Regions from separate parts of the Streptomyces sp. NPDC006326 genome, predicted to be linked through region 2. Evidence: riboswitches for the same ligand, from Rfam matches in the RefSeq annotation. Region 2 holds a riboswitch; each other region holds the start of a gene.

What was found. A riboswitch is a leader RNA that binds a small molecule or an ion and turns the genes downstream of it on or off. The one in region 2 is predicted to bind cyclic di-AMP.
Positions count from the first base shown of each region.
Region 1: linked by a shared signal. The riboswitch ahead of ABZ128_RS15085 (peptidoglycan DD-metalloendopeptidase family protein) and the one ahead of ABZ128_RS14485 (M23 family metallopeptidase) in region 2 are both predicted to bind cyclic di-AMP.
Region 3: linked by a shared signal. The riboswitch ahead of ABZ128_RS26720 (transglycosylase family protein) and the one ahead of ABZ128_RS14485 (M23 family metallopeptidase) in region 2 are both predicted to bind cyclic di-AMP.

Region 1 is NZ_JBEXRC010000016.1:32,474-40,285, forward strand. It holds gene ABZ128_RS15075 (aspartate aminotransferase family protein) at 1-928, shown strand, start outside; gene ABZ128_RS15080 (tyrosine-protein phosphatase) at 969-1,784, opposite strand; cyclic di-AMP (ydaO/yuaA leader) riboswitch at 2,064-2,270, shown strand; gene ABZ128_RS15085 (peptidoglycan DD-metalloendopeptidase family protein) at 2,275-3,234, shown strand; gene ABZ128_RS15090 (SGNH/GDSL hydrolase family protein) at 3,403-4,188, shown strand; gene ABZ128_RS15095 (MBL fold metallo-hydrolase) at 4,358-5,560, shown strand; gene ABZ128_RS15100 (ATP-binding protein) at 5,864-7,783, shown strand.
Region 2 is NZ_JBEXRC010000015.1:7,288-15,099, forward strand. It holds gene ABZ128_RS14470 (DNA topoisomerase IV subunit A) at 1-1,099, opposite strand, end outside; gene ABZ128_RS14475 (pitrilysin family protein) at 1,322-2,689, shown strand; gene ABZ128_RS14480 (pitrilysin family protein) at 2,710-4,077, shown strand; cyclic di-AMP (ydaO/yuaA leader) riboswitch at 4,262-4,421, shown strand; gene ABZ128_RS14485 (M23 family metallopeptidase) at 4,434-5,228, shown strand; gene ABZ128_RS14490 (GntR family transcriptional regulator) at 5,443-6,108, shown strand; gene ABZ128_RS14495 (HPr family phosphocarrier protein) at 6,312-6,593, opposite strand; gene ABZ128_RS14500 (GNAT family N-acetyltransferase) at 6,779-7,812, shown strand, end outside.
Region 3 is NZ_JBEXRC010000040.1:46,544-54,355, forward strand. It holds gene ABZ128_RS26695 (NAD(P)/FAD-dependent oxidoreductase) at 1-983, opposite strand, end outside; gene ABZ128_RS26700 (Ppx/GppA phosphatase family protein) at 1,554-2,507, opposite strand; gene ABZ128_RS26705 (DUF501 domain-containing protein) at 2,504-3,079, opposite strand; gene ABZ128_RS26710 (septum formation initiator family protein) at 3,171-3,659, opposite strand; gene eno (phosphopyruvate hydratase) at 3,750-5,036, opposite strand; gene ABZ128_RS26720 (transglycosylase family protein) at 5,301-5,996, opposite strand; cyclic di-AMP (ydaO/yuaA leader) riboswitch at 5,999-6,166, opposite strand; gene ABZ128_RS26725 (transglycosylase family protein) at 6,443-7,477, opposite strand; gene ABZ128_RS26730 (cytochrome P450) at 7,580-7,812, opposite strand, start outside.

The DNA.
Region 1 (7,812 bases), on a different contig from region 2:
CGGGCTCACCACCGGCTCGCTCTCCGTCAACGGAGAGGCCGGCTTCCGGGACGGCTTCGCACCGCTGCTGCCCGACACGGCGATCGCGCTCGGCGACCTGGCCGCCCTGGAGCGGGAGCTGGCGCGCGGAGACGTCGCCGCCCTCGTGGTCGAGCCGGTCCAGGGCAAGGGCGTACTCGCCGCCCCGCCCGGTTTCCTGTCCGGCGCCCAGGCACTGCTGCGCCGGCACAAGGCGCTGCTGATCGCGGACGAGGTGCAGACCGGCCTCGGACGCACCGGTGATTTCTACGCCTACCAGCACGAGCCGGGCGTGGAGCCGGACCTGGTGTGCGTGGCGAAGGCGCTGTCGGGCGGCTACGTGCCGGTCGGCGCGACCCTGGGCAAGGACTGGATCTTCAAGAAGGTCTACTCGTCCATGGACCGGGTGCTCGTGCACTCCGCGAGCTTCGGTTCCAACGCCCAGGCGATGGCGGCCGGACTGGCGGTGCTCTCCGTCATGGAGGACGAGTCGGTGGTCGCCCGCGCCCGCGCGACGGGGGACCTGCTGCGCGGCCGCCTCACGGCGCTGGTGGGCGAGTACGAGCTGCTCCACGAGGTACGGGGGCGCGGCCTGATGATCGGCATCGAGTTCGGCCGCCCGGACTCGCTGGGCCTGCGCAGCCGGTGGACCATGCTCCAGGCGGCCCGCAAGGGGCTCTTCGCACAGATGGTCGTGGTGCCGCTGCTCCAGAAGCACCGGATCCTCACCCAGGTCTCGGGCGACCACATGGAGGTCATCAAGCTGATCCCGCCGCTGATCATCGACGAGGCGGACGTCGACCGCTTCGTCACCGCCTTCCGCGCGGTGATGGACGAGGCGCACGGGGGCGGCGGACTCATGTGGGACTTCGGCAGGACGCTGGTGAAGCAGGCCGTCGGCAACCGCTGACGGCGTCCCGCCCGCCCCGCTGGGGCGGGCGGGGCCGGTCTCACAGGCCCTGGTCGAGCAGCTGCTCGCGCAGCCGGGCGAGGGTCGCGGGAGTGAGCCGGAGGCCCTCGGCCAGGTAGCGGTCGAGGCCGCCCCAGTGGTCGTCGATGGTGTCGAAGGCGGCGGTGAGGTATTCCGCGCGGGCGTCGAAGAGCGGGGCGAGCAGCTCCAGCACCTCGGGGGAGCGGGCCTCGGACGGCTCGCCGGTGCGGCGCATCCGGTAGCGGCGGTGCGGGGCGTTCGACTCCAGGTAGTCCGCGGTGATCGCCTCGCGCTCGACGCCCAGCGCGAGCAGCGTGACGGCGATCGACAGGCCGGCGCGGTCCTTGCCGGCCGCGCAGTGCATGAGGGCCGGGACGCTGTCCTCGGCGAGGGCGTGCACGACCCGGCTGTGCTCGGCGGTGCGGTTGCGGATCATAGAGCGGTAGGAGGCGGTCATCCGGGCGGCGGCCTTCCCCTCGCCGAGGAGCGCGCGGAGCTGGTCGATCCCGCCCTCGCGGACGATCGTCCAGAACTCCCGTCCGTCGGCCGGATCGGACAGGGGGATGTTGACGTTGCGGACGCCCGGCAGGTCGACGTCGAGGCCCTCCAGGGCATGGTCCGCGTCGTTGCGGAAGTCGAAGACGGTGTGCAGGCCCAGCGCGGCGAGGAATTCCGTATCTTTTTCGGTGGCATGTGCCAGATGTCCGCTTCGGAACAGTCGTCCCGTCCTGACCCTGCGCCCGTCGGTGGTCGGCAGGCCGCCCACGTCACGGAAGTTGCGTACTCCGACCAGCTCCGGCTCCACCGGTGGGGTGTGGTGTATCTGCTGGGTCACGGAATTCTCCTCCGTATCGTCGCGGATGTCCGAATTTGGACCACTTGGCCACAACTTGCCTGCCCGGAAGGGTGGATCGCGTCCCCGCCCGTGAGCCAGATCATACGGTGACCGTGCGTGCCTGATCGCGGAACTCGAATTGCCTTGTGGAGGGGGCCGTTGTCCCCGCGGAATGGACACAGGGTGACCGGAATTCCGCCGATGCCCGACTTCCGGGAAAGTGTTGGGTAATTCGTGGCTTGTTCCGCGCGGTGCGGCTGGATTACGTTCGCCACCGATCCGGATGGACCGCCGAATCCTGCCGCCATCCGGGAACCGCACCCGACTATTCACGCGCGCGGCAGGAGCGGGGGAACCAGGTAAGACGCTGCTCCGGATCCTTCTTCCGGACGGCTCGGGGTGAAGCCGTACAGGTGCTGTTCCTGTCCGGCCGGACATCTCCAGTCCGAACCCGACAGCTCACCTCGCAGGCGACGGAGAGGAAATCGCCATGCCTGCAAAGGGTAAGCACCGCCGTCCCAAGTCCCGCTCCCTCGCGCGTGGTTTCGCCGTTGCCGGCACCGGCGGCGCGGCCCTCGCCCTGCCGCTGATCGGAGCCGCAGGCGCCCAGGCGGCCGGCGCCCCGGCCGCGGCTCCCGTCACGGCCCCCGTGCAGGCCCCCCAGGCTCCGGCCGCCCTCCAGGCCGCCCCCGCCGCCGCTCCGGCCGTCTACACCGTGGTGCCCGGCGACTGCCTCTCCGAGATCGCGGCCGAGCGCCACCTCTCGGGCGGCTGGCAGCAGCTGTACGCCGACAACCGCGAGGCCGTCGGCGCCGACCCGTCCCTGATCCACCCCGGCCTCAAGCTGACCCTCGGCGCCCGGGCCGGGGCCGCCCCGCAGGCCTCCGCCCGGGAGCAGGCACCCGCCCGGCCGCAGGCGCCGGCCGAGAAGCAGGCGCCGGCCGAGAAGCAGGCCCCTGCGCCCAAGGGGAAGGCCCCGGCCCCGCAGGCCGCGGCCGAGGCCGCGCCCGCGCCCGCCGCGAAGAGCCGGACGGTCACCGCCGCCGGCTTCGTCGCCCCCGTCGGCGGCGGCGGGATCTCCACCCAGTACAAGACGCCCGGCGCCATGTGGTCCAGCGGCTACCACACCGGTGTCGACTTCGTCGCGAGCTCCGGCACCTCCGTCAAGGCGGTCGGCGCCGGCACTGTGGTCTCCGCCGGATGGGGCGGCGCGTACGGCAACGAGGTCGTCATCCGGCACGAGGACGGCAAGTACTCCCAGTACGGCCACCTGTCGCAGCTGTCCGTCTCGGTCGGCCAGAGCGTGGCCGCGGGCCGGCAGATCGGCCTCTCCGGCTCCACCGGCAACTCGACCGGTCCGCACCTGCACTTCGAGATCCGCACCGGCCCGTCCTACGGCTCGGACATCGACCCGCTGGCCTACCTCCGCTCCAAGGGCGTGAGCATCTGACACCACCCGCAGCCGCGGAGGCGTCCAGACCCGCGTGAGGCCGGGGCCCGAGGGGGGTCCCGGCCTCACGCGCTGTTATTCCGTACCCGCCCCGTGGTACAAATCACGGTCCGTCAACCCCTGCCTACGGTGGCGTAGGTCACGTGCCGGGGTGAAGGATAAGGCCTCGTGGCAGCGACGACGACGACACTCAAGACCATCGGCTCGTACGCGGCGATCGGGGACAGCTTCACCGAGGGCGTGGGGGATCCGGGACCCGGGGGGAGCTTTGTCGGCTGGGCGGACCGGCTGGCCGTACTCCTGGCCGATCAGCGCGAGGAACACGACTTCCGGTACGCGAACCTGGCCGTGCGAGGACGCCTCCTCGACCAGATCGTGGCCGAACAGGTGCCCAGGGCCAAGGAACTCGCCCCGGACCTGGTGAGTTTCTGCGCGGGCGGCAACGACATCATCCGACCCGGCAGCGACCCGGACGCGGTGGCGGAGCGCTTCGAGGCAGCCGTCGCCGACCTGACCGGAGCGGTCGGGCTGGTGATGATCACCACGGGCTTCGACACCCGTGGCGTGCCGGTCCTCAAGCACCTGCGGGGCAAGGTGGCGACGTACAGCGCCCACGTGCGCGCCATCGCCGACCGGTACGGGTGCCCGGTGCTCGACCTCTGGTCGCTGAGGTCCGTCCAGGACCGGCGGGCTTGGGACGACGACCGGCTGCACCTCTCGCCCGAGGGGCACACCCGGGTCGCGCTGCGCGCCGCCCAGGTGCTGGGGCTGGAGGTGCCGGCCGACCCCGACCAGCCGTGGCCGCCCCAACAGCCGCGCGGCTCGGTGGACGTGACCCGGGACAACATCCTCTGGGCGCGGGAGCACCTGGTCCCCTGGATCGGCCGACGGCTGCGCGGGGAGTCCTCCGGCGACCACGTGGAGGCGAAGCGCCCCGACCTGCTGCCGCTGTAGGCGCCGGTCCGGGTGCCGCCGCAGTGCCGGTGGTCGCCGGTGCGGCGCGAGGAGCCGGAGGGAAGGGAGCGCGGAGCGGAATCCTTCGGGGCCGGTGTGCGTTGGGAAGGGCGTGGACCGGCGTACGGTCCACGACCGCCCCTTCCGCCCCATCCTCCCAGGAGGCGCTTTGACCGGCTCCCGTCCCCTGCGTCCACGGTTGCGCGCCCTGCGGCCCGAATCCTTCGGCGCGGATCCGTCCGGCGCACGGCTGGAGCGGATCCAGCGTTCGCCGAACTTCGCCGACGGCGTCTTCCAGAACCCGCTCGGGGCCCGGACCAGGCCCTCCGGCTCGATGCGCGAGTTCGCGAAGATCTACTTCGACAAGGAGCACCGGATCCGGCGCAACCCCGGCGCCCCGATCCCGGTCTACCCGACGACGCTCGCCGAGCTGGCGAAGCCGCCCGCCAGCGGACTGCGCCTGACGTGGATGGGGCATTCCAGCGTGCTCGCGGAGATCGACGGACGGCGCGTGCTGTTCGACCCGGTCTGGGGCGAGCGGTGTTCCCCCTTCCCCTTCGCCGGGCCCAGGCGACTGCACCCCGTACCGGTGCCGCTGGCCTCGCTGGGACCGGTCGACGCCGTGGTGATCTCCCACGACCACTACGACCACCTCGACCTGCCGACGATCAAGGCGCTGGTCGGCACGGACACGGTCTTCGCGGTCCCGCTGGGCGTCGGGGCGCACCTGGAGCGCTGGGGCGTCTCCGAGGACCGGATCCGCGAGCTCGACTGGAACGAGAGCACCGACATCGCCGGCCTGTCGCTGACCGCCACCCCGGCACGCCACTTCTGCGGCCGGGGACTGCGCAACCAGCAGCACACCCTGTGGGCCTCCTGGGTGGTCGCGGGCGACGAGCACCGCATCTACCACAGCGGTGACACCGGCTACTTCCCCGGCTTCGCCGAGATCGGCGCCGCGCACGGCCCCTTCGACGCCACGATGATCCAGATCGGGGCGTACTCGGAGTACTGGCCGGACATCCACATGACGCCCGAGGAGGGCATGCGCGCCCACCTCGACCTCCAGGGCGGCATCCCGCACGGCACGATGCTGCCGATCCACTGGGGCACCTTCAACCTGGCCCCGCACCCGTGGGAGGAGCCCGGCGAGGGCACCCTGGCGGCGGCGGAGGCAGCCGGGGCGGCGGTCGCGCTGCCGATCCCGGGCCGGCCCTTCGAGCCGGGGGACACGGCCGCGCTGCCGACCGACCCGTGGTGGCGCCCGTTCGCCACCCCCGCACCTGCCGCCCCGGTCGCGACGCCCCGGCCGGCCGTCACCGGCCGCCCGCCGGTGACGGCCCACGGGGAACCGGAGACCGTCGGGTCGTAGGTCCGCAGCGCACGCCGGTGCGCCGGGGCGTGCGGAAACGTCCCGGCGCGAGGCCCGCCGGCCGCCGGGTGCCGGGCGGCGGGGGTGGTGCGTCCGGCGGAGCCGGGGCGGTGCGCGCTCCCCGGCGGATTCGGGCTGCCGTACGAGCGCTCCACCGGGAGCGGGAAGCCGCCCGGTGAAGTTCCCCAACTCGCCGTCAGGGGCGGGAGAGTGCGGTCTAGCGTGGGTATCCGGTGATCAACACCGTGATCCACACCGGGCCCCGGAACCGCTGGGGGCCCGGGCCCCACGTAGAGGACGTCGATGTCCGGACTCCGCGCCGCCCGCCACGCCCCGTCGAGACACGCCGTCACCGGTCCCGGCCGGCAGATACGGCCCCAGCTGGTCCGCGCCGCCGTCCTGCCCACGCTCGCGGCGGGCCTCAGCGGCGCGGCCGCGGTCATCTTCACCCTGCAGCTCGGCGGGGGAGCGGGCGAACGCGACGCCCGCCTGTGGCCCGTGCTCACCGGGTGCGGACTGCTCGTCCTCGGTGCCCTGGCGGCGGCCCTGCTCGGCGCTCAGCGCTCCGCCAAGGCCGTCCGCGACCGCTGCGAGGCCCTGCGCCGCTCCAGCGTGCGCGGCCGCCAGGAACTGCGCACCGCAGCCGAGCGGTTGGAGCGTGGGGAGCCCCCGGCCCGCCCGGTCCGCGGCGGCCCGACCGGACCACCGCCGGGCACCGACCCGGAACGGGTGGACGAGTTCTGGCTGCTCTCCCAGGAGCTGCGCGGCGCCCGGGAACAGGCGCAGGCCACGCTCGTACGGCTGGCGGCCCCGATGACGCCGACCGACAACGACCGCAAGGTCGAGGTCTTCGTCAACCTCGCCCGCCGCCTCCAGTCCCTCGTGCACCGGGAGATCTCGCTGCTCGACGAGCTGGAGGACACGGTCGAGGACCCGGACCTGCTCAAGGAGCTCTTCCACGTCGACCACCTCGCCACCCGGATCCGCCGCCACGCCGAGAACCTGGCCGTACTGGGCGGCGCGGCCTCCCGGCGCCAGTGGACCCGGCCCATCGAACTGAGCGAGGTACTGCGCTCCTCGGTCGCGGAGGTCGAGCAGTACACCCGGGTCAAGGTCGTGCCCCCGACTGGCGGGACCGTGCGCGGGCACGCCGTGGCCGACGTGGTGCACCTGCTGGCCGAACTGATCGAGAACGCCACGGTGTTCTCCGCCCCCGACACCGACGTGGTGGTGCGGGCCGAGCGGGTCACCGCCGGGATCGCCGTGGAGGTGGAGGACCGCGGCCTGGGCCTGCCCGCCGCGGAGCAGCACCGGATGAACGCGCTGCTGGTCGACCCCGACCAGATCAGCGTCCGCCACCTGCTGGCGGACGGCCGGATCGGCCTGTACGTGGTCTCGGCGCTGGCGCGGCGGCACGGGATCGCCGTCGAGCTGAAGTCCAACATCTACGGCGGCGTGCTGGCCGTGCTCGTACTGCCCCGGGAACTGCTCGGCGCGGAGGCGTCCGGCGCCGCCGATGCGCAGGGGGGCTCCCGGGCCACCTCGTGGGGGACCGGGCAGGGGCAGACGGTGGTCCCGCCGCTGGAGCCGGTACGGGTGGGCATGCCGCGCCGGGAGCGCCCGGAGCCGGAAGCCCCGCCCGTGTGGCCGGAGCCACCGGTGACGCGGTCGGCCCCCGGGACGGTCCGGGTACCTGAGCCGATGCCCGCCCCGGAGCCGGCCCCGGAGCCGGTCCCGCCCGTCCCGGAGCCGGCCCCCGCGGCCGCGACCCGCCCGGTGCACCCGGTCCCTCCCACCCTGCCGACGCCGACCTGGGCGGCGGGCGGGCCGCCGGCGGACGTCCGGCCGGGCGTCCGCCCCGGTCCGCGGCCGGAGCCAGTGGGGCCGGCCGGTGCCGAGCCGGGGCTCGACCTGGGGCTGGACCTCGGCCTCGGGACCGGCGTGGCCACCGGCCTCCCGGAGCCGACGGACCCGGGACCCGTACCCGTACCCCGGCCGGCAGCCGTATCCGTTCCGGTGTCCGCGTCCGTGCCGGCCGCCCGTACGGACCCGGACCGGCCGCCCCTGCCCCGGCGCCGGGCCCAGGAGAACCTCGTCCCGCAGCTGCGGGACGCCCCCGCCCCGCGCCGGGCGGACGCACCGGAGCAACCCGTGCACGATCCGGGCCTGATGGCCGCCTTCCAACGGGGCTACGGCCTCGCCCAGTCGGAGAACCAGACATGATCCCGACCCCCGCCCCCGCCCCCGCCCCC
Region 2 (7,812 bases):
CGAGGTAGACCTCCAGCAGCTCCTTGAGGCCGAGCGTCAGCGGCTGGCCGTCGACCAGCGCCACGTTGTTGATGCCGAAGGACTCCTCCATCGGCGTCAGCTTGTAGAGCTGCTCCAGCACGGCCTCAGGGTGGAAGCCGTTCTTGATCTCGATGACCAGGCGCAGGCCGTGCGAGCGGTCGGTCAGGTCCTTGACGTCGGCGATGCCCTGGAGCTTCTTCGAGCCGACCAGGTCCTTGATCTTCGCGATGACCTTCTCGGGACCGACCGTGAAGGGCAGTTCCGTGACGACGAGGCCCTTGCGGCGGGCCGTCACGTTCTCCACGGAAACCGTCGCGCGGATCTTGAAGGTGCCCCGGCCGTTCTCGTAGGCGTCCTTGATCCCCGCGAGGCCCACGATCCGGCCGCCGGTGGGCAGGTCGGGACCCGGCACGAAGCGCATCAGCGCTTCCAGGTCCGCGTGCGGGTAGCGGATCAGGTGCCGGGCGGCCGCGATGACCTCGCCCAGGTTGTGCGGGGGCATGTTGGTGGCCATGCCCACCGCGATCCCGGACGCGCCGTTGACCAGCAGGTTCGGGTAGGCCGCGGGCAGGGCGACCGGCTCCCGCTCCTGGCCGTCGTAGTTGGCGGCGAAGTCGACGGTGTCCTCGTCGATCGACTCCGTCATCAGTGACGTGGCGTCCGCCATCTTGCACTCGGTGTAGCGCATGGCGGCCGGCGGGTCGTCGTTGCCGAGCGAGCCGAAGTTGCCGTGCCCGTCGACCAGCGGGAGCCGCATGGAGAAGGGCTGGGCCATGCGCACGAGGGCGTCGTAGATCGACGCGTCGCCGTGCGGGTGCAGCTTGCCCATCACCTCGCCGACGACGCGGGCGCACTTCACGTAGCCGCGGTCGGGGCGCAGGCCCATCTCGTTCATCTGGTACACGATGCGGCGGTGCACCGGCTTCATGCCGTCCCGGGCGTCGGGCAGGGCCCGGGAGTAGATCACCGAGTACGCGTACTCAAGGAAGGAGCCCTGCATTTCGTCGACGACGTCGATGTCGAGGATCTTCTCCTCGAACTCCTCCGGCGGCGGGGTCTTCGTGCTGCGGCGGGCCATCGCTGCGCGGCTCCTTAACCAAGAATGACGGTGTACGGGTGTGTGACAGGGGTTGACGCGGACCATTGTGGCCCGAGGCACGGACAACGCCCACTCCGACCCCGGGGGTGCCCCCGGACGGAGTGCCGGGGGAGTGACCCCGGGAACTTCTCCGGCCGCCGACGCGCTTGCATACAGTGGCAGGTCAGACAGAAATCTCTGCATCGCGATCGAAGGGACCACATGCCCATGGGTCACACGGCCACCGCCCAGGCCGGCTCCGGCGGCCTGGCAGCGACCGAGCACCGGCTGGCCAACGGCCTGCGCGTGGTGCTCTCCGAGGATCACCTGACCCCGGTCGCCGCAGTCTGCCTCTGGTACGACGTCGGCTCGCGCCACGAAGTCAAGGGGCGGACCGGTCTGGCTCACCTCTTCGAGCACCTGATGTTCCAGGGCTCGGCGAGCGTACCGGGCAACGGGCACTTCGAGCTGATCCAGGGGGCCGGCGGTTCCCTGAACGGCACGACCAGCTTCGAGCGCACCAACTACTTCGAGACCATGCCGGCCCACCAGCTGGAGCTCGCGCTCTGGCTGGAGGCGGACCGGATGGGCTCGCTGCTGGCCGCCCTGGACGAGGAGTCCATGGAGAACCAGCGCGACGTGGTCAAGAACGAACGCCGGCAGCGGTACGACAACGTCCCGTACGGAACGGCCTTCGAGAAGCTGACCGCCCTCGCCTACCCCGAGGGCCACCCCTACCACCACACGCCGATCGGCTCGATGGCGGACCTGGACGCGGCCTCCCTGGAGGACGCCCGGAGCTTCTTCCGTACGTACTACGCGCCCAACAACGCGGTGCTGTCGGTGGTCGGCGACATCGACCCCGAGCAGACGCTCGCCTGGATCGAGAAGTACTTCGGCACCATCCCCGGCCACGACGGCAAGCAGCCGCCGCGCGACGGCACGCTGCCCGAGATCATGGGCCGCGAGCTGCGGGAGGAGATCACCGAGGAGGTCCCGGCCCGCGCGCTGATGGCCGCCTACCGGCTCCCGCACGACGGCACCCGCGAGTGCGACGCCGCGGACGTCGCGCTGACCATCCTCGGCGGCGGGGAGTCCTCCCGGCTGCACAACCGCCTGGTACGCCGCGACCAGAGCGCCGTCGCGGCGGGCTTCGGCATGCTGCGGCTCTCCGGCGCCCCCTCGCTGGGCTGGCTGGACGTGAAGACCTCCAGCGGCGTCGAGGTACCCGCGATCGAGGCGGCCGTCGACGAGGAGCTCGCGCGGTTCGCCGCCGAGGGCCCGACGGCCGAGGAGATGGAGCGCGCCCAGGCGCAGCTGGAGCGGGAGTGGCTGGACCGGCTGAGCACGGTGGCCGGCCGCGCCGACGAACTGTGCCGCTTCGCGGTGCTGTTCGGCGACCCGCAGCTCGCCCTGACCGCCGTCCAGCGCGTCCTCGACATCACCCCCGAGGAGGTGCAGGCCGTGGCCGCGGCCCGACTGCGCCCCGACAACCGCGCGGTGCTGGTGTACGAGCCGCTCGCGGCCGGCGAGGCCGACGGCTCCGCGGCGACCGAGACCGAGACCGAGAACGAGGGGGCGGAGCAGTGAGCGACACCGCAGCCGTCACGATGACCTTCCACCCGCAGCCGCAGGCCGGGCAGCCCAAGCCGTGGGCCTTCCCGGCACCCGAGCGCGGTGCGCTGCCCAGCGGCCTGACGGTGCTGCGCTGCCACCGGCCCGGCCAGAAGGTGATCGCCGTCGAGGTCAACCTCGCCGCCCCGCTGGACGCCGAGCCGCAGGGCCTGGACGGCGTGGCGACCATCATGGCCCGGGCGCTGTCCGAGGGCACCGACAAGCACTCCGCCGAGGAGTTCGCGGCCGAGCTGGAGCGCTGCGGCGCCACGCTCGACGCCCATGCCGACCACCCCGGCGTGCGGCTCTCGCTGGAAGTCCCGGCCTCCCGGCTGCCGAAGGCGCTCGGGCTGGTCGCCGATGCCCTGCGCGCGCCCGCCTTCGCCGACAGCGAGGTCGACCGGCTGGTGCGCAACCGGCTCGACGAGATCCCGCACGAGCTGGCCAACCCGCAGCGCCGGGCCGCCAAGGAGCTGTCCCGGCAGCTCTTCCCGGCCTCGCTGCGGATGTCGCGGCCCCGCCAGGGCACCGAGGAGACGGTCGCCCGGATCGACTCCGCGGCCGTACGCGCCTTCTACGAGGCGCACGTACGCCCCGCCACCGCCACCGCGGTGGTCGTCGGCGACCTGACCGGCATCGACCTGGACGCCGTCCTCGCCGACACGCTGGGCGCCTGGACCGGCAACACCGCGGCCCCGCACCCGGTGCCGCCGGTGACCGCCGACGACACCGGCCGCGTGATCATCGTGGACCGGCCCGGCGCGGTCCAGACGCAGCTGCTCATCGGCCGGATCGGGCCGGACCGCCACGACCGGGTCTGGGCGGCGCAGGTGCTCGGCACGTACTGCCTGGGCGGCACCCTCACCTCGCGCCTGGACAAGGTGCTGCGCGAGGAGAAGGGCTACACCTACGGCGTGCGCGCCTTCGGGCAGGTGCTGCGCTCCACCGCCGACGGCAAGGGCGCCTCGATGCTCGCCATCAGCGGCTCGGTGGACACGCCCAACACCGGCCCCGCGCTGGACGACCTCTGGAAGGTGCTGCGCACCCTCGCCGAGGGCGGCCTCACCGATGCCGAACGGGACGTGGCCGTACAGAACTTGGTGGGGGTGGCCCCGCTGAAGTTCGAGACGGCGGCCGCCGTCGCGGGCACCCTGGCCGACCAGGTCGAGCAGGAGCTTCCGGACGACTACCAGGCGCAGTTGTACGCCCAGCTGGCCGAAACCGGCACGGTGGAGGCGACTTCGGCGGTCCTGGCGGCCTTCCCGGTGGACCGCCTGGTCACGGTGCTGGTCGGTGACGCCGCGCAGATCGAGGAGCCGGTGCGGGCCCTCGGGATCGGCGAGGTGACCGTCGTCGGCAACTGACCGGCGCTTCCAGGGCTCCGGCGGGCTTGTCCGCCGGAGCCCTTTTTGTCTGTTTCGAGGAGAGCGGGCTCGTATGGGCTGTGGCGTACGCAACAAAAGAGCGCGTCTGTTTGGCGATTGACTGATGATCCGCCTAGCGTCGGGCGTGCTGTCCGTCAGTTGTACGCGCCGCACCCGCGGCACCGGGCAGCGATCGCCGAGTCCCCGTCAGGCGCGAGCCTGGGGAGCCGGGGACCCACATGCGTCCCTGGGGTGAATCGGACCGCCTCGTCAGAGGGGGCCCGTAGGAGACCTTCCTGCTCCGAACCCGTCAGCTAACCCGGTAGGCGAGAGGGAAGGAAAGGATCAGCCCCTTCATGGCGTTTGGCAGTCGTGCCGCCGGTAAGCACCGTGGTTCCAGCCGTCTGAGCCGCAAGACCGCCGGTTACGCCGGCATCGCCGCCCTCGCCACCACCGGTGTCGTGGGCTCCCTGGCCGGACCGGCGTTCGCCGCCTCGGACAAGGCTCCCTCGATGGAGGACACCGGCCTGAACGCCGTGGTCACCGCCGAGGACCTCGCGGGCGAGATCGAGGCCCAGGCCGAGGCGCAGCAGAACGCGGCCGATGCCGCCGCCGCCAAGGCGAAGGCCGAGGCCGACGCCAAGGCCCGCGCCGCCGAGGCCAAGCAGAAGGCCGAGGAGAAGGCCAAGGCGGAGCGCGAGGCCGCGGAGCGCGCGGCCCGCGAGGAGGAGCGCAAGCGCCTCAACACCTTCGTCTCCCCGCTCGACGACTCGTACGTCAGCACCCAGTACCACGCGGGCGGCGGCATGTGGTCCTCCGGCAGCCACACCGGCATCGACTTCCACGCGGCGTCCGGCACCTCGGTGCACGCGGTGGGCTTCGGCACCGTGGTCGAGGCCGGCTGGGGCGGCGCCTACGGCAACAACGTCGTCATCAAGCACAACGACGGCACGTACACCCAGTACGGCCACATGTCCTCGCTGAACGTCTCCGTCGGCGAGCAGGTCACCCCGGGCCAGCAGATCGGCCTGTCGGGCTCCACCGGCAACTCCAGCGGTCCGCACCTGCACTTCGAGGCCCGCACCGGCGCCAAGTACGGTTCGGACATCGACCCGGTCGCCTACCTGCGCCAGCACGGCGTCGACGTCTGACGGACGGGCCGGGCCCGCGACGCCCGCCCGCCGCGCACCACACCCTTTCGAAGACCCCGGCTCACCGAGCCGGGGTCTTCGCGTTGTGGCCGTAAATATCGGGGGAATTTCTTCCCATGCTCGGAAAATATCGCGTGTTGCAATAGAGTCGCGGTGTGGCCCACGAAGCCGCGCGAAATGACGTCGGCAGTCGGAAATAGGCGGAGGTCCGGTCTTGCGTATTCCTGCGCACACGGTATGCACAGCGATCCGCGACGACATCGTCTCCGGGGTGTTCGAACCGGGCGGCAGACTGACTGAGGAGGTCCTCGCCCGCCGGTACGGGGTCTCCCGGGTCCCCGTCCGCGAAGCGCTGCGCACCCTGGAGTCGGAGGGCTTCGTCACCACCCGGCGGCACGCGGGCGCGTGCGTCGCCGAGCCGACCGAGCAGGAGGCCGCCGACCTGCTGGAGGTACGGATGCTGCTGGAGCCGCTGGCGGCCGCCCGGGCGGCCCGCCGGCGCACGGAGGCCCATCTCAAGGTGCTGCGCGGCCTGGTGCGGCTGGGGCAGGAGCGGGCCAGGCGGGGTCAGGGGGAGGATCTGCGGGCCCTGGGCGGCTGGTTCCACGAGACGCTGGCCCAGGCCTCGGGCAGCCCGGGGCTGATCGCGCTGCTCATCCAGATGCGGCACAAGATCGCCTGGATGTACGCCGTCCAGGCGCCCGCGCGGCCGGTGGAGTCCTGGGCGGAGCACGGGGCGATCGTGGACGCGGTCGCGCGCGGGGACGCCGAGCGGGCCCGGGCGCTGACGGCGGTCCACGCCGAGCGGGCGGCGGGGGCGCACCGGCTGCGGGTGAGGACTTCGCAACCTGTCGTAAACACGGCAAGCGGTCACCATTAACAAAGCCCGTATACAAAGGGCGAGTGCACGCGCGACGGAAACGCTCGCGACGGAAATGCGCGTGACATGAATACGGGGGACGGAAATGCATGCGCCCGCGGGAGCGTGCATTTTCCCCGGGGGAATACGGCGAAGCCGCGGCCACCGCAATTCCGGTGGCCGCGGCTTCGCCGCGCGCGGACTGGAACCCGAAGGGCCGGGGATCAGACCGTCTCGGGGAGTTCCTCAAGGCCCTCGGCGACCAGCTTGGCGAGGCGGTCCAGGGCCGCCTCGGCACCCTCGGCCTCGGACGCGAGGACGATCTCCTCGCCACCCTGGGCGCCCAGGCCCAGCACCGCGAGCATGGACGCGGCGTTGACGGGGTTCCCGTCGGCCTTCGCGATGGTCACCGGGACCCCGGAAGCGGTCGTCGCGCGGACGAAGATCGAGGCGGGACGAGCGTGCAGGCCCTCGGCCCAGCCGACGTTGACGCGGCGCTCTGCCATGGTGATGCCCTTCAGGTTCTGGCGGGTTGTCTAGACCAGTCTCTCACGACGTCCCGAGTGCTCCGACCGACCTTCGGTCCCCTTCGTCCGCCGTTTGATGCTCCCCAGCTTGCACCGATTTGCCATGGCTTGCCTCATGTGCCGCGCAGGAGCCGTCGGGCCGGCACTGGCCTTAGGATCACCGCATGACCACCGCGTCGGACCCTTCGTACCCGGCCCACTGGGAGGCCGACGTCGTCCTGCGCGACGGCGGCACCGCCCGGATCAGGCCCATCACCACCGAGGACGCCGCCCGGCTGGTCAGCTTCTACGAGCAGGTCTCCGACGAGTCGAAGTACTACCGGTTCTTCGCGCCCTACCCCCGGCTCTCCGACCGCGACGTCCACCGCTTCACGCACCACGACTACGTGGACCGGGTCGGCCTCGCGGCGACCGTCGGCGAGGAGTTCATCGGCACCGTCCGCTACGACCGCATCGGCCCCGACGGCCGGCCCGCCTCCCTGCCCGCCGACGAGGCCGAGGTCGCCTTCCTCGTCCAGGACGCACACCAGGGCCGCGGGGTCGCCTCGGCGCTCCTCGAACACATCGGCGCGGTGGCCCGGGAGCGGGGCATCCGCCGGTTCGCCGCCGAGGTGCTGCCCGCCAACACCAAGATGATCAAGGTGTTCACGGACGCGGGCTATGAGCAGAAGCGCAGCTTCGAGGACGGCTCCGTCCGCCTCACCCTCGACCTCGAACCCACCGCGGAGTCCCTCGCCGTGCAGCGGGCCCGCGAACAGCGCGCCGAGGCGCGCTCGGTCCAGCGGCTGCTGACCCCCGGCTCGGTGGCGGTGATCGGAGTCAGCCGCTCCGGCGGCGGCATGGGCGCGGCGGCGCTGCGCAACCTCCGGGACAGCGGCTTCCACGGCCACCTCTACGCCGTGAACGAGGCCGTCACCACCGACCTGCTGGAGGGCGTGCGGGCCTACCGGGCACTCGCCGAGGTCGACGCCCCGGTCGACCTCGCCGTGATCGCGGTCCCCGCGGAGCGGGTGCCGGAGGCCGTGGCGGCCTGCGGGGAGCACGGGGTGCAGGGGCTGGTGGTGCTGTCCGCCGGGTACGGCGAGAGCGGTCCGGCCGGACTCGACCGGCAGCGCGAACTGGTGCGCCAGGTGCGCTCGTACGGGATGCGGCTGATCGGCCCCAATGCGTTCGGTGTGATCAACACCGCGCCGGAGGT
Region 3 (7,812 bases), on a different contig from region 2:
GGCGGGCACCAGGCGTTCTCGACGCCGGCCTTGCGGGCGGCGACGTCCGGGACCTGGGCGTTGTCGCCGGCGGCCCAGATGTAGTCGGTGCCCTGGACCTGGAGGGTGGGGGCGGTGTCCACGTGGCCTCGCGGGCCCAGCGGCAGGCCGTAGCGGGCCAGGGCCGGGTTGGGCTTGACGCCCGCGGTCCACACGATGGTGTTGGAGTCGACCTCAAGGCCGTTCTTCAGCACCACGTGGCCGTCCACGCAGGAGTCCATCGAGGTGTTGAGGTAGATCTCGATGCCGCGGGACTCAAGGTGCTCCTTGCCCCAGGTGCCGAGCTTGGGCCCGACCTCGGGAAGGATCTTGTCGGCCGCGTCGACCAGGATGAAGCGCATGTCCTCGCGCTTGATCGTGGCGTAGTACTTGGCGGCGTCGCGGGCCATGTCCTCGACCTCGCCGATGGTCTCCGCGCCGGCGAAGCCGCCGCCCACGAAGACGAAGGTGAGGGCCTTGCGGCGGACGTTCTCGTCCGTCGTGGACTCGGCCTTGTCCAGCTGCTCAAGGACGTGGTTGCGCAGGCCGATGCCCTCTTCGACGCCCTTCATGCCGATGCCCTGTTCGGCGAGGCCGGGGATCGGGAAGGTGCGGGAGACGGCGCCGAGCGCGATCACCAGGTAGTCGAAGGGCAGCTCGTACGCCTCGCCGACGAGCGGCGTGACGACGGCGACCTTGCGGTCCTGGTCGATGCTGGTGACCCGGCCGGTGAGAACCTCAGCCTTGGGCAGCACGCGTCGCAGCGGGACGACGACGTGCCGAGGCGAGATGCTGCCTGCGGCCACTTCGGGGAGGAAGGGCTGGTAGGTCATGTACGAGCGCGGGTCGACGACCGTGACGGTCGCCTCGCCGTAACGCATCTTCTTCATGATGCGCTTGGCTGCGTACAGGCCTACGTACCCACCTCCTACAACGAGGATCCTGGGACGCTCCGTGGTGCTCATGGAACGAGTATCCAGCACCCTCAGGGGTGACGCTCGTGAGCCCCTTCACAAGGTGTTCCGAGGCCTCTGCTACACTGCGCGGCCCACGTGACGGAGGTCATGGCGCCAACGGGGAACCAAGGTGTAACGGGATTCGTTGTCCACCCGTCCTGAACTGGCCTCCAGGCGTTCAACCGGAGTAGACCACCGGGTTCGTGGATACCTACCGGCCGGCCGCGTCGAGCTCCGCTGTTCGCACAAGCGCCCGCCCAAAACACGCCTTCGGCGCCCCGGAACCCCTCGAAAGTGCCTTCGGACGCCCCCACAGGCTTCTTTTCCTTGTGAAGAACTTCACGAACTTTCTCGGCGCGCGGCCCCGCACACCCCCCGAAGGGCGGTTTCGGGCCACCCCGGGGAGCCCCCGCCCCACGCGAACGGCCCGACCGGAACGGGGTGTTCCGGTTGGGCCGGAGCCGTGACGGGTGCGGGCGGGGTCAGGCTTGGTCACGATCGGCGACGGGCGCGACGTCTACCGCGGGCTGTGAGCGGGCGCGCCCGGGAACTGCAGCTCCCGGGCGGCCGGCCGGTACCTCAAGCGCCGTCGCGCGCCGCGTCCCAGGCGATGCCGTCGAGGATGTCGTGTTCCGAGACCACGACCTCCGAGGCCCCGATCCGCTCCATGATCGCCAGCAGGATCAGCGCGCCCGCGCCGATCACGTCCACCCGGCCCGGGTGCATGACCGGGATCGCGGCCCGTTCGGCGTGCGTCGTGGTCAGCATCCGCTCGCTGATCTCGCGGACCGTCTCGTACGGGATCCGGGCGTGGTGGATCTCCGAGGAGACGTACTCCGGCAGCCCGAGCGCGATCCCGGCCACCGTGGTCACCGAGCCCGCCAGGCCCACCAGCGTGCGGGCCTCGCGCAGCGGCACCGTCTGCTCGGCCAGGTCCAGGGCCGCCTCGACGTCGGCCCGTATGGCGGCGATCTGCTCCGCGCCCGGCGGGTCGCTGACCGCCCCGTCCACCACCAGGTGGCGCTCGGTCATCCGTACGCAGCCCATGTCCACGGAGCGGGCCGCCCGTACGTGCTCCTCGCCGACCACGAACTCGGTCGAACCGCCGCCGATGTCCACCACCAGGAACGGCTTGTCCAGGTGGGCGGCGCCCGTCAGCTCCTTGGTGGCGCCGACGAAGGAGAACTCCGCCTCCTGGTCACCGGAGATCACCTCGGGCTCGACGCCCAGGATGTCCAGCACCCCCTGGACGAACTCGTCCCGGTTCTCGGCGTCGCGGGAGGCCGAGGTGGCCACGAAGCGCAGCCGCTCGGCGCCGAGCTCCTTGATGACCGCCGCGTACTCGCGGCAGGCCGCGAAGGTGCGCTCCAGGGCCTCGGGGGCCAGCCGGCCCGTCTTGTCCACGCCCTGGCCGAGGCGGACGATCGTCATCCGCCGGTCCAGCTCGACCAGCTCGCCGGTCGCGGGGTCGCAGTCCGCGACGAGGAGGCGGATGGAGTTCGTACCGCAGTCGATGCCCGCGACCCGGATCACGCGTCCGCCTCCGTCCCGGCCGTCTGCGCATCGCCCGGCTCGTCCTGCGCCTTGTCGGCGCACGGGGTGACGCAGGCGCCCTTGGCCCACCACTCCGGCAGCATGGCCAGGGCCTCGTCGCCGAACGGGTTCACCCCGGGGCCGGCGGCCAGCGAGTGGCCCACCAGCACGTGCAGGCACTTCACCCGGTCCGGCATCCCGCCGGCGCTCGGGAAGCCCTGGAGCACCTCGATGGCGTCACGGCGCCGGATGTAGTCCTCGTGCGCGGCCCGGTAGGCGGCGGCGAGCTCGGGGTCCTCGGCGAGCCGGGCCTGCATCTCCTTCATCACGCCGTTGGCCTCCAGCGTGCCGATCGCGGAGGCCGCGCGCGGGCACGTCAGGTAGTACAGCGTCGGGAAGGGCGTGCCGTCGGGCAGCCGGGGGGCGGTCTCCACCACGTCCGGCTGGCCGCACGGGCAGCGGTGGGCGATGGCGCGCAGCCCGCGCGGCGGGCGGCCGAGCTGCTGCTCGAACGCCTCGATGTCCGCGTCGGTCGGCTCGGTCCGGTCGGTCTGGGGCGGGGGCGTCTGCATGCCTGGAGGAAGTCTCTTCGTTCTCGTGGATGGGTGCTGGTACTGCTCGCCGGTGGTGCTGCCTGGTACTGCCGGGACGGCCGGCTGCCGCTCAGTCCCCGGGACGGTCGGCCTTGTCGACGCCGTCCCAGACGTTGGAGTACCAGGGCCGGTCGGAGCCGGCCTGTCCGCTGCGGTGCCGCTCGGCGGCCTCGGCCCCGGGGTCGGTCATGATGTAGCTGATCTCGCCCGGGCGTACGAAGTGCAGGTGTTTGCGGGCCTGCTGCTCCGCGTATGCGTTGTCCTGCCAGCGGGCCTTCTCGTCGCGGAGGCGTTCGAGGCGCCGGCTCGCCGCCTCGGCCGCCCGCCGCTGCTCCGCGATCTCCGAGCGCTGGGAGACGTACTGGCGCATCGGATAGGCGAGGGCGACGACCAGCGTACAGAGGACGAGCACGAGGAGCGCGGCCCGGCCGGTCAGCCGGCTGCGCCGCACCTGACGGCGGCTCTGGGAGCGGTAGACGTGCGCGGCGGTCCGCTCGCCGAGCTGCTTGAGCCTGGTCGCGGTGGAGAAGGTGGAGAACCGATCCCGGTTCCCGGCCATGGTCCCGCCTCCCCTGTGCACGCACTACGCAATACGTCCCCGCACACGGTACGGGACCGAGTGCGGGGACGTACGGAGGCGAGGGCGCAATTAGCCCTTGAAGCGCGGGAACGCGCTGCGGCCCGCGTACACGGCGGCGTCGTCGAGGATCTCCTCGATGCGCAGCAGCTGGTTGTACTTGGCGACGCGGTCCGAGCGGGCCGGGGCGCCGGTCTTGATCTGGCCGCAGTTCACGGCGACGGCGAGGTCGGCGATGGTGACGTCCTCGGTCTCGCCGGAGCGGTGCGACATCATGCACTTGAAGCCGTTGCGCTGGGCCATCTCGACGGCGTCGAGGGTCTCGGTCAGCGAACCGATCTGGTTCACCTTGACGAGCAGGGCGTTGGCGGAGCCCTCCTCGATACCACGGGCCAGGCGCTCCGGGTTGGTGACGAACAGGTCGTCACCGACGATCTGGACCTTGGCGCCCAGGCGGTCGGTGATGGTCTTCCAGCCGGCCCAGTCGTCCTCGAACAGCGGGTCCTCGATGGAGACCAGCGGGTACGCCTCGACGAGCTCGGCGTAGTAGTCGGTCATCTCGGCGGCCGAGCGGGACTGGCCCTCGAACTCGTACTTGCCGTCCTTGTAGAACTCGGACGCGGCGACGTCGAGCGCGAGCGCGATGTCCTTGCCCGGGGTGTAGCCGGCCTGCTTGATGGCCTCGATGATGAGGTCGAGCGCGGCGCGGTTGGACTCCAGGTTCGGGGCGAAGCCGCCCTCGTCGCCCAGGCCGGTGGACAGGCCCTTGGTGTGGAGGACCTTCTTGAGGGTGTGGTAGACCTCCGCGCCCCAGCGCAGCGCCTCGGAGAAGGACTCCGCGCCGATCGGGGCGATCATGAACTCCTGGATGTCCACGTTGGAGTCGGCGTGCGACCCACCGTTGAGGATGTTCATCATCGGAACGGGCAGCAGGTGCGCGTTCGGGCCGCCGAGGTAGCGGAAGAGGGGGAGGTCGGAGGCCTCGGACGCGGCGTGCGCGACGGCGAGGGAGACGCCGAGGATGGCGTTGGCGCCGAGCGAGCCCTTGTTGTCGGTGGCGTCCAGGTCGAACATGGCCTGGTCGATCAGCCGCTGCTCGGTGGCGTCGTAGCCGACGAGCTCCGGGCCGATCTGCTCGATGACCGCGAGGACGGCCTTCTCGACACCCTTGCCCATGTAGCGGTTGGGGTCACCGTCGCGGAGCTCGATGGCCTCGAAGGCACCGGTGGAGGCGCCGGACGGGACGGCAGCACGGCCGGTGCTGCCGTCGTCGAGGCCCACCTCGACCTCGACCGTGGGGTTGCCTCGGGAGTCCAGGATTTCCCGGGCTACGACGACGTCGATGGACGGCACGAGCATCTCCTTCTGGGATGTGACGCTGGATGTGCGGTGGCGGTGAGCCGGTGGACGGCCCTGCCGACTAGAGCCTAACCGGCTCCGGGCACTGGGCCGCCCGACCGCCCGGCTCCTGGGACGAAAAAGGGCCCGAATACCCCTCTTCCGGGACATAGGGACCCTGGTCAAGGCCTTGATCACGCCCGCTCCCGCGGCCGTGGACCTGCACGCGCCGCCGCCCGGCGCGTGCGGAGACGCGCCGGGCGGCAGGGAGTGCGTGCGGGGGGGTCAGGCGAGCTTCAGCTTCTGCCCCGGGAAGATCAGGTCGGCGTCCTTGACGGTGTCCTTGTTCAGCTCGAAGAGCTTCTCCCAGCCGCCCTTGACGCCGTTGGCCTCGGCGATGGTGCTGAGGGTGTCGCCGGTCTTGACCTCGTACGAGCCGTTGCCGGCCGGCGCGGGGGCCGGGGCCTCGGAGCGCTCGGAGCGGGTGGTCGGCGCCTCGGCGCGCTTGGGCTCCGTCTTCTTCGGCTCGGTCTTCTTCGGCTGCGTCTTCTGCGGCTGGGTCTTCTGCTCCGTCTTCTTCGGGGTGTCGGTGGCACCACCGGTGTAGGAGGAGTTCGACAGGCCGACGCCGCAGGACGGCCAGGCGCCCTTGCCCTGGCCCTTGAGGACCTTCTCGGCGATGGCTATCTGCTGGGCCTTGGAGGCCTGGTTGGCCTGCGCGGCGTACGCCTTGCCGCCGTACGCGGCCCAGGTGGAGGACGAGAACTGCAGGCCGCCGTAGTAGCCGTTGCCCGTGTTGATGGCCCAGTTGCCGCCGGACTCGCACTGCGCGACGCGGTCCCACTCGGAGGCGGTCGCGGCGCTGGCCGAGCCGGCCGCCATCAGGGGTGCCGCGACGGCGACGCCGGTGACGCCGGCGAGCGTGACGATGCGAGCGGCCTTGGAGGCGCGGCGGTGCTTGCCCTTGCCGGAAAGCAGCATGGAGTTCTCCTCACCGACGCCTGCGAGGTGAGCTGTCGGGTTCGGGCCGATGGTGCCCGGCCGCGCGGCTGGCGCGCGGCTTCACCCCAAGCCGTTCCTGACCATCTCTCAATGGCCGGGCCCGGCACTTACCTTGGGTCCCCCGCTCCTGCCTTCGGCGCTTGACGCGACGACTGTTCCCTCCGTCCGCCGGCAGGATTCGGCGATGCGGTCGAAGGGGCCCGCGGTGGCGGGCGGTTCAGAAGGTAGACAGGTCCCTCCCCGATGTTCAACGCGCGACATCGGGGAGAAACGGCCCCTACTTGCGTCCCTCTTAGGGGTGTTTGCGCAGGTGAGGACGGGGTTTGCGGAAGGCGCAGGGCGTGACACGCCAGTTGACCGGAAGAGACACATGTCTCACTTGCCGATTACGGACATTCAGCGCCTTCCGGGCGCCCGAACTGCCCCTATTGCTGGGTTAGATCCAGATTCTGCCCGGGCGTGATCAGGTTGGCGTCCTCGCCGATGACCTGCTCATTGGCCTGGTAGAGCGCGCTCCACCCGCCCTTGACCCCCTTGGCAACCGCGATGGTGGCCAGGCTGTCGCCCGACTTGACGGTGTACGTGGGCTCCGACGCGGCGTCAGAAGGGGCCGGGGTCTCCTGCGCGGGCGCACCACGGTGCTTGCCGGTGGCCCCGGCATCCCCGGTGGCCGCCGGGTCGCCGGGGGCGCCCGGGGCGGTGGGGGCCGCGGGGGCGGTCGGGTCGGCCGGAACGGGCGCCGAGGGGTTCGCCGGATCGGCCGGCGACACCGGGGCGGTCGGGTCGGCCGGGAGGGTCGGCGTCGGGGGCGTCGGCGTGGGGACCGGGGTGGTCGTCGGGTCTCCGGGGAACACCGGGATCGTGGCCGGGTCGTCCGGGGCGGGCATGACGGGCAGTCCGCTGGAGGGCGCGAGCGGCGCCGCGGGGAGCGTGAACGAGGGGTCCGGGGTCGGGGTCGGGGCCCCGAAGTCCTTGGCGGGCGCGCCGGAACCGCCGGCCGGGACGGAATCGTCCGGGCGCGAGGGGGTGGGGGCGATCGGCCCGTGGGTGCCGGGCGTACCCGGGTCCACCGCGGCGGCGGGCGCCTCCTGGGTCAGCCCGGCCCCGGCGGCGCACAGCGGCCAGGCTCCGGGGCCCTGGGAGGCCAGCACCTGCTCGGCGACGGCGATCTGCTGGGAACGGCTGGCGAGGTCGGGGCGCTCGGCGTAGGTGAGGCCGCCCGCGTTGTTCCACTGCTCCTGGGTGAACTGGAGTCCGCCGTAAGCACCGCTGCCCGAGTTGGCGCTCCAGGAGCCGCCACTCTCGCACTCTGCGACCTTGTCCCACGTGGAGGCGTCCGCCGCGCTCGCGCCGGTGGCGGCGAGCAGGGGCAGGGCCAACGCGGAGCCGGTGACTCCGGCGGTGACGACAATCGCGGGCACCTGGCGGGGGCGTCTGTGGCGGCCGTTCCCGGAACGCATGAGCTGCACCTTTCGCATAACGGCTGGGTAACGGCAGAACCTAGCGGCCTTCTCACGATTGTCACAAGTTCGGTCGGAAACTGACTTCCGATCAGTTCGCGTTCACTCGTTCCGGGGTGTGAAGCGAACGGGAAGAGTGCGCAGGCCACGCATGATCAGTCCGCCGCGCCAGCGCAGCTCCGTTGACGGAACGGCGAGTTCCAGATCCGGCAGACGCGTGAGCAAAGTCGCAAGCGCGGTCTGTCCTTCGAGTCGCGCGAGCGGAGCGCCCAGGCAGTAGTGGATGCCGTGCCCGTAACCGAGGTGCTGATTGTCACTCCGGGCGAGGTCCAGGG